2 regions of the Micromonospora sp. ATLC20 genome follow, and region 1 is predicted to be linked to the other one. Evidence: riboswitches for the same ligand, from Rfam matches in the RefSeq annotation. Region 1 holds a riboswitch; the other holds the start of a gene.
What was found. A riboswitch is a leader RNA that binds a small molecule or an ion and turns the genes downstream of it on or off. The one in region 1 is predicted to bind thiamine pyrophosphate.
Positions count from the first base shown of each region.

Region 1 (3,398 bases):
CGCCGGCTGGCAGATCGCCGACGCCGACTGGACCGCGTCGTCGCAGGGGCGTACCCGGTTCATCTCCGCGCAGAACCACTACTCGCTTGTGGAACGCGGGGTGGAGGACGAGGTGATCCCCGCCTGCGAGCGGTTCGGCCTCGGCATGCTGCCGTTCTTCCCGCTCGCCAACGGGCTGCTCACCGGCAAGTACAAGCGCGGTGAGGCACCCCCGGCTGGCAGCCGACTGGCCGGTGGCGGCCGGTACGCCGAGCGGCTGGCCGCCGCGCGCTGGGACGTCATCGAGGCGATCGAGGCGTACGCGGCCGAGCGCGGCATCACCATGCTCCAGGTGGCCATCGGCGGCCTGGCCGCCCGTCCCGCCGTGACCTCCGTGATCGCCGGCGCGACGACCCCCGAGCAGGTGAAGGCGAACGCCGAAGCCGGGACGTGGCAGCCCAGCGACGAGGACCTCGACGCCTTGGACGCCATCCTCTGACCGTCCCCGCCACCGACGGCCCGCCCTTACCTCGGGCACCCAATCCCCTCCCCCCAGAGGCAGCGCTCACGACGAGTGGAACACCATGGGTGTCAAGAGGGCCTTGAGACACCCATGGTGTTCCACTCGCGGCTGATTCTGACGATGAGTGGAACGCCATGGGTGTCTGCGGGCGGCGGGTGGCGGGCCGGGGCTGCGGGCACGGATCAGTGGTTCGTCTCGATGGCGCGACGTTCTGCCAGGGCCTGGCGCACCAGGGCCACTGTGGCGTCGGGGCGGCGTAGCACGTCGTCGGCGGTGAACCGGAGCACGACCCACCCGGCCGCGCGGAGCGCGTTCAGGCGCGCCACGTCCCGCCGGAAGTGCGCCCGCTCCCGGTGGTGGTCACCGTCGTACTCGACCGCGAGGCGGAGAGCCGGCCAGGCCAGGTCCACCCGAGCCACGAAGCGTCCGCCGGTGCGTACCTCGTGCTGTGCGACGAGCGGGCCGAGGCCGGCGTCGAGCAGGAGCAGCCGCAACCGTGTCTCCATCGGGGACTCGCTCAGCGGCTCGGCCACCGCCAGTACCTCGCGCAGCAGCGGAGCACCCGGCCAACCCGGCCGGTCGGCGGCGTAGGCCCGCAGGGCGGGCAGCATCACGACCCGGCGACGCAGCAGCGCGTCGACGGCGACCAACGCCTCGACGCGGGTGCCGTGGCGGCCCAGGTCGAACGCGGTACGCAGCGGGGTGGTGACCGGTAGCCCGCCGACGAGGGTGCGGTCCCGCGCCGCCATCGGCGACCGGACCACCCGCAACCGTGGGTGCGGTCGCAGTCGAGCAGCAGGCGGCAGCACCACTGTGACCGGCGCGTCGCGGGTGAGCACGTCCACGCCGTACACCCAGGCGGCGCTGCGCCCGGCAAGCACGGCATCCGGCGGCAGACGCAACGTCACCGCCTCGCACCACATCCGGTGGTCGTCGGCGCGGTATCCGTCCCGGTGCACGTACACGTCCGGCAGCAGGCGGATCCACGCCGGCCCGCGCAGCATCGTCCAGGTGAGCAGCCCTTCGGAGACGACACTGCCGCCCCGGAACGGCACGATCGCCAGGCGGCGCGGAACGCGGGCGGGAACGGCCATCCCGGCAGCGTGTCGTGACGGGACGGTCACCCGCTGCCCCGATCCGGCGGACGGCTGGTTCCTGGGAAAAACCTCACCCGGGCTTCCGTACGGGCGGGAGGCGTCGTACGGTAGGCCGCAAGTGACCCACGGGAGCCCGGTGCGGACCGGGCTGAGAGGGGGGCTGGGAGCCCCCGACCGTCGAACCTGATCCGGGTAATGCCGGCGCAGGGAGGAGCGTTGCCGTGCTGTCCCTGGGACGACTGCATCTCATCACCGACACCCGGCCGGGGCGTGACCCGCTCGCCGTGCTGCGTGCCGCCCTGCCCGTCGCGCGCGCCGACCTCGTCGTGCAGGTGCGCGTGGAGGACGACGCCACCGACCGGGAGGCGTACGAGCTGGCGTGCCGGGTGACCGAGGCGTGCCGGCCGTACGGAGCGCGGTGCCTGGTCAACGACCGGCTGCACGTGGCGCTCGCGGTGGACGCCGCCGGGGGCCACGTCGGCGCGGACGACCTGCCGGTCGCAGCCGCCCGCCGGGTACTCGGCCCGGACGCGGTGCTCGGCGCGACCGCCCGGGAGCCGGTAGGCGCCCGCGCGGCGGTGGACGCGGGCGCGAGCTACCTGGGCGTGGGCCCGTGCCACGCCACCACCACCAAGTCCGGCCTGCCGGACCCGATCGGCCCCGACGGGGTACGCGCGGTCGCCGAGGCGGTGAGCGTGCCGGTGATCGCGATCGGCGGGGTGACCGCCGCGAGCGTGCCGGCGTTGCGGGCGGCCGGGGCGTACGGGGTGGCGGTGGTCGGCGCGCTCAGCCTGGCCGCCGATCCCGCGCACGCCACCGCCGAACTGCTGCGGGCGCTGACGCGATGAGCCCGGCCGACGTGGCGGTGGTGGGCGCCGGGCCGGTGGGACTCGCGATCGCGTGGCGGTGCGCGCAGCGCGGACTGCGCGTGGTCGTGCACGACGACCGGCCCGGGTCGGGTGCGTCGTCGGTGGCCGCCGGGATGCTGTCGCCGGTCGCCGAGGCGTACTTCGGTGAGCACGAACTGACCGCGCTCCTCGTCGAGTCCGCCGCGCGTTGGCCCGGTTTCGCCGCCGAGCTGGCCGGGGCGAGCGGCGTCGACCTCGGCTACCGCACCGAGGGCACGCTCGTCGTCGGGCTCACCGCCGACGACCTGGCCGAGGCGGGGCGGCTGTGGTCGTACCAACGGGGTTTGAGACTGCCGATCACGCCGCTGCGCCCCTCGGAGCTGCGCGACCGCGAGCCGGCGCTGGCGCCGCGCGTGCGCGGCGGCGCTGTCGCGCCCGGCGACCACCAGGTCGACCCGCGGCGGCTGGTCGTCGCGCTGCGCACGGCCGCCGAGCGCGCCGGGGTGGAGCTGCGTCCGGCCCGCGTCGGCGCGCTGTCCGAGGTGGACGCAAGGATCACTGTGGTCGCGGCCGGATGCGGCGCGGCGGCGCTGACCGGCCTGCCGGTCCGGCCGGTCAAGGGCCAGGTGCTGCGGCTGCGCGCGCCGGGTGGCGGTCCGCCGGGCTTCCGGCACGTGATCCGGGGGTACGCGGACAGCGAGTCGGTCTACCTGGTGCCCCGGGACAGCGGAGAGGTCGTGGTCGGGGCGACGGTCGAGGAGCGCGCGGACACCGCTGTCACCGCCGGTGGCGTGCTGACACTGCTGCGCGCCGCCGCCGAACTGGTGCCGGAACTCGTCGAGTACGAAGTGGTGGAGGCAGTCGCCGGGCTGCGTCCGGGTACGCCGGACAACGCGCCGATCATCGGGCCGCTGCCCGGGCAGCCGGGCGTGCTCGCGGCGACCGGGCACC
Region 1 covers NZ_JBXUOV010000020.1:29,134-32,531, forward strand. The annotation lists gene AC2CHG_RS07240 (aldo/keto reductase) at 1-478, shown strand, start outside; gene AC2CHG_RS07245 (DUF559 domain-containing protein) at 685-1,596, opposite strand; TPP riboswitch at 1,715-1,826, shown strand; gene thiE (thiamine phosphate synthase) at 1,824-2,447, shown strand; gene thiO (glycine oxidase ThiO) at 2,444-3,398, shown strand, end outside.

Region 2 (3,398 bases), on a different contig from region 1:
CCGCCACCCGGTAGCGGCAGCGTCGCGTCGCCGTAGGGGGCGCCGTTGTCCAGCACCACGTCGGCGAAGTCGGCCAGCTTGCGGCCGGACGGGTGCCGCGACGTCATCCGGGCCGAGTGCTGTGCCGACGTGATCGCCACCAGCCCGTGCCCGCGTTCCTTCACGATGGACGCGAACTCGACCATCGCCCCGTTCACGCCCGAGTTCGAGGCCAGCACGAACACGTCCTGCGGACGGATCGGCGCCAGCTCGTAGAGGCGGTGCGCGACCGCCGGGTCGCGTTCCAGCTTCGGGCCGAGCACGTCGGCCGGGTCGCCGCCGATCAGCACCAGGTCACGCAGCGCGATCCGGTTGGTGGGCACCAGCCCGCCGGCCCGCCCGGCGATCTCCATGGCCAGCGCCTCGGAGTGCCCGGTGCCGAACGCGTGCACCACCCCGTCGGCCTGCAGCGCCGCCGCGATCAGGTCGGCCGCGTCGGCCACGTTCTGCCGCTGCTCGGCGGCGACCCGGCCGATCGTCTCGGTCACCACCGCCAGGTACGCCTCGGCGCTCACCGTCATGCCTCCTCCGTTCCTGCGCACCGGGCGAGGATCGCCTCGGCCAGCGGGCCGGGCGCCTCGTCCGGGATCCAATGGCTGACGCCGGACAGCTCCACGAACCGGTAGTCACCGGTGACGTGCGCGGCGCACGCCTGCGCGGCCGTCCGGCCGATCGCCACGTCCTTGTCGCTCCAGACGAACGTGGTAGGCACCCCGACCGGGGCGACCGCCTTCATGTCCGTCCCGGTCATCGCGCGGTACCAGTTCAGCGCCGCCGTCAACGCGCCCGGCTCGCGCATCGGCTCTGCGTACCGGGCCACCGCGCCGGCGTCGCCCACGCCGCTGAGCAGCTTGCGCAGTGTGGCGCCGTTCCACGCCAGCAGCACCTTCTCCGCCGTACCGGGCTTGCGGAACAACGCGATGTACGCGGACTTGACCTTCTGCCGCGGGTCGGTGGCGAGCGCATGGCCCATCGCGGCCGGGTGCGGCACCGACACCGCGGTCAGCGTCCGCACCCGCGCCGGGTGCGCCGCCGCCAGGCCCCACGCCACGATCGCGCCCCAGTCGTGGCCCACCACGTGCACGCGGGTCACCCCGAGCGCGTCCAGCACGGCGGCCGCGTCGGCCACCAGCTCCGGAATCCGGTACGCCCCGACGTCGGCCGGACGTGCGCCGGGCGAGTAGCCGCGCTGGTCGAGCGCGTACGTGCGCAGCCCGGCGGCGTGCAGCGCGGGCGTGACCGCGTCCCACTCACCGGAGTGCTGCGGGAAGCCGTGCAGCAGCAGGACCGGGTCACCGCCCTCGGGGCCGCCGGCGCGTACCTCGAACGTCAGTCCCCGCGCATCCACCAGCATGATCGCCACCATACCGACACTCGCCCTGCTGGGCCCCGGGCCGTGGTCGGTGCTAGCGTCTGCGACGAGACAACTTCACATCCGACAGGGGAGCGCACAGCGCTGAGAGTGCGGGCCGGTGCCCGCAGACCCTCGAACCTGATCTGGGTAATGCCAGCGCAGGGAGTTCGGTCGACCTCCAGCCGCGTCGCCGTCCGGTGACAACCGGACGCGGCGTGCGTCTTCTCCTGGTTCACCTCGACGAACTGGGAGCCAACCGTGAACCACACCGACAGCAACAGCTGGCGTACCGTCGACATCGTCGTCGCCTCGGTCATCGCCGTCGCCTTCGGCGTCGTGTTCCAGCTCTGGAACATCCTCTGGAAGGGCAGCGACGGGCCGTTCGCCTTCTTCGCCCCGCTCCAGTCGGTCATGTACGGCGTCTGGCTCATCCCGGCCGTGCTGAGCGCGCTGATCGTCCGCAAGCCGGGGGCGGCACTGCTCACCGAGACGGTCGCCTCGGCGGTCTCGGTGCTGCTCGGCTCCCCGTACGGCGCGATGGCGATCCTCCAGGGCGCGGTGCAGGGCCTGGGCGTCGAGGCTGTCTTCGCGGCCACCCGGTACCGCGTCTACCGGCCGCTCACGGCGGCGCTCGCCGGTGCGTGCGGCGGCCTCTTCGCCACACTGTTCGACGCCCTCTACTGGTACCCCGGCACGAGCTGGACGACGTTCCGGCTGCCCTACATCGCGTTCGGCGTGCTCAGCTGTCTGCTGGTGGCCGGCCTGGGTGCGGTGGCCCTCACCCGCGCGCTGGCGAACACCGGCGTCCTGGACCGCTTCCCCGCCGGCCGCGACCGCGCCCTGGTCTGAGGCTCGCCTCGCCCCGCCCCGGTGATCAAGGAGTTTGCGTCCGCCGGGCACGGTTCTCCGGACGCGAACTCCTTGATCACGCAGGCTGGGCCGGGAGAGGGGGTGGTGGGCGGTGAGCGGGGTGGTGCTCCGGGGGTTCGGGTGGCGGCACGGGGGACGGAAACGCTGGGCTCTGCGCGGGGTGGATCTGCGCGTGGAGAGCGGCGAGCGGGTGCTGCTGCTCGGACCCTCCGGCGCCGGTAAGAGCACGCTGCTGGCCGCACTGGCCGGGCTGCTGCCGGAGGACTCCGGCGAGCAGGAGGGCACCGTCGAGATCGACGGGCTGGACCCGCGCAAGGCCCGCGAGCGCGTCGGCATCGTCTTCCAGGACCCGGAGACCCAGCTCGTCATGGCCCGCTCCGGCGACGACGTGGCGTTCGGGCTGGAGAACCGTGGCGTACCCGCCGGGGAGATCTGGTCCCGCGTCGACGAGGCGCTGCACCGGGTCGGCTTCCCGTACGACAGGGACCGCCCCACCGCGGCGCTCAGCGGCGGCGAGCAGCAGCGGCTCGCGCTGGCCGGCACGCTCGCGCTGCGCCCCGGGCTGCTGCTGCTCGACGAGCCCACCGCCAACCTCGACCCGGCCGGCGCCGGCCTGATCCGCCGGGCCGTCGCGAACGCGCTCGACCCGGACACCACGATGGTCCTGGTCGAGCACCGGGTCACCGAGGCGCTGCCGCTGGTCGACCGCGTCGTGGTGCTGGAACCCGGCGGCGGCGTGCGCGCCGACGGGCCGCCCGACGCGGTCTTCGCCGCGCACGGCGAGGCGCTTGCGGCCGCCGGGGTCTGGGTACCCGGCCACGTCGCGCCGCCCCGGCACGCCACCACGCCGCCCGGCGACGTGCTGCTCACCGCGGAGCGGCTCGGCCTGCCGCCGCGGCTCAACCCCACCGATCTCCGGGTACGCGCCGGCGAAGCGCTCGCCGTCCTCGGTCCCAACGGGGCCGGGAAGTCCACACTGGCGCTGCTCCTGGGCGGCCTGCTGAAGCCCGGCACGGGCGCCGTCACCGCGTCGGCGGAACTCGCCGGGCGGGACGCGCGTACTCCCCCGCACCGCTGGCGGGCACCCGCGCTGGTCCGCCGGATCGGTTCGGTGTTCCAGGACCCGGAGCACCAG
Region 2 covers NZ_JBXUOV010000089.1:15,163-18,560, forward strand. The annotation lists gene AC2CHG_RS18980 (SIS domain-containing protein) at 1-560, opposite strand, end outside; gene AC2CHG_RS18985 (alpha/beta fold hydrolase) at 557-1,393, opposite strand; TPP riboswitch at 1,470-1,576, shown strand; gene AC2CHG_RS18990 (ECF transporter S component) at 1,652-2,242, shown strand; gene AC2CHG_RS18995 (ABC transporter ATP-binding protein) at 2,355-3,398, shown strand, end outside.
Region 2: another riboswitch for thiamine pyrophosphate. It lies ahead of AC2CHG_RS18990 (ECF transporter S component); the one in region 1 lies ahead of thiE (thiamine phosphate synthase).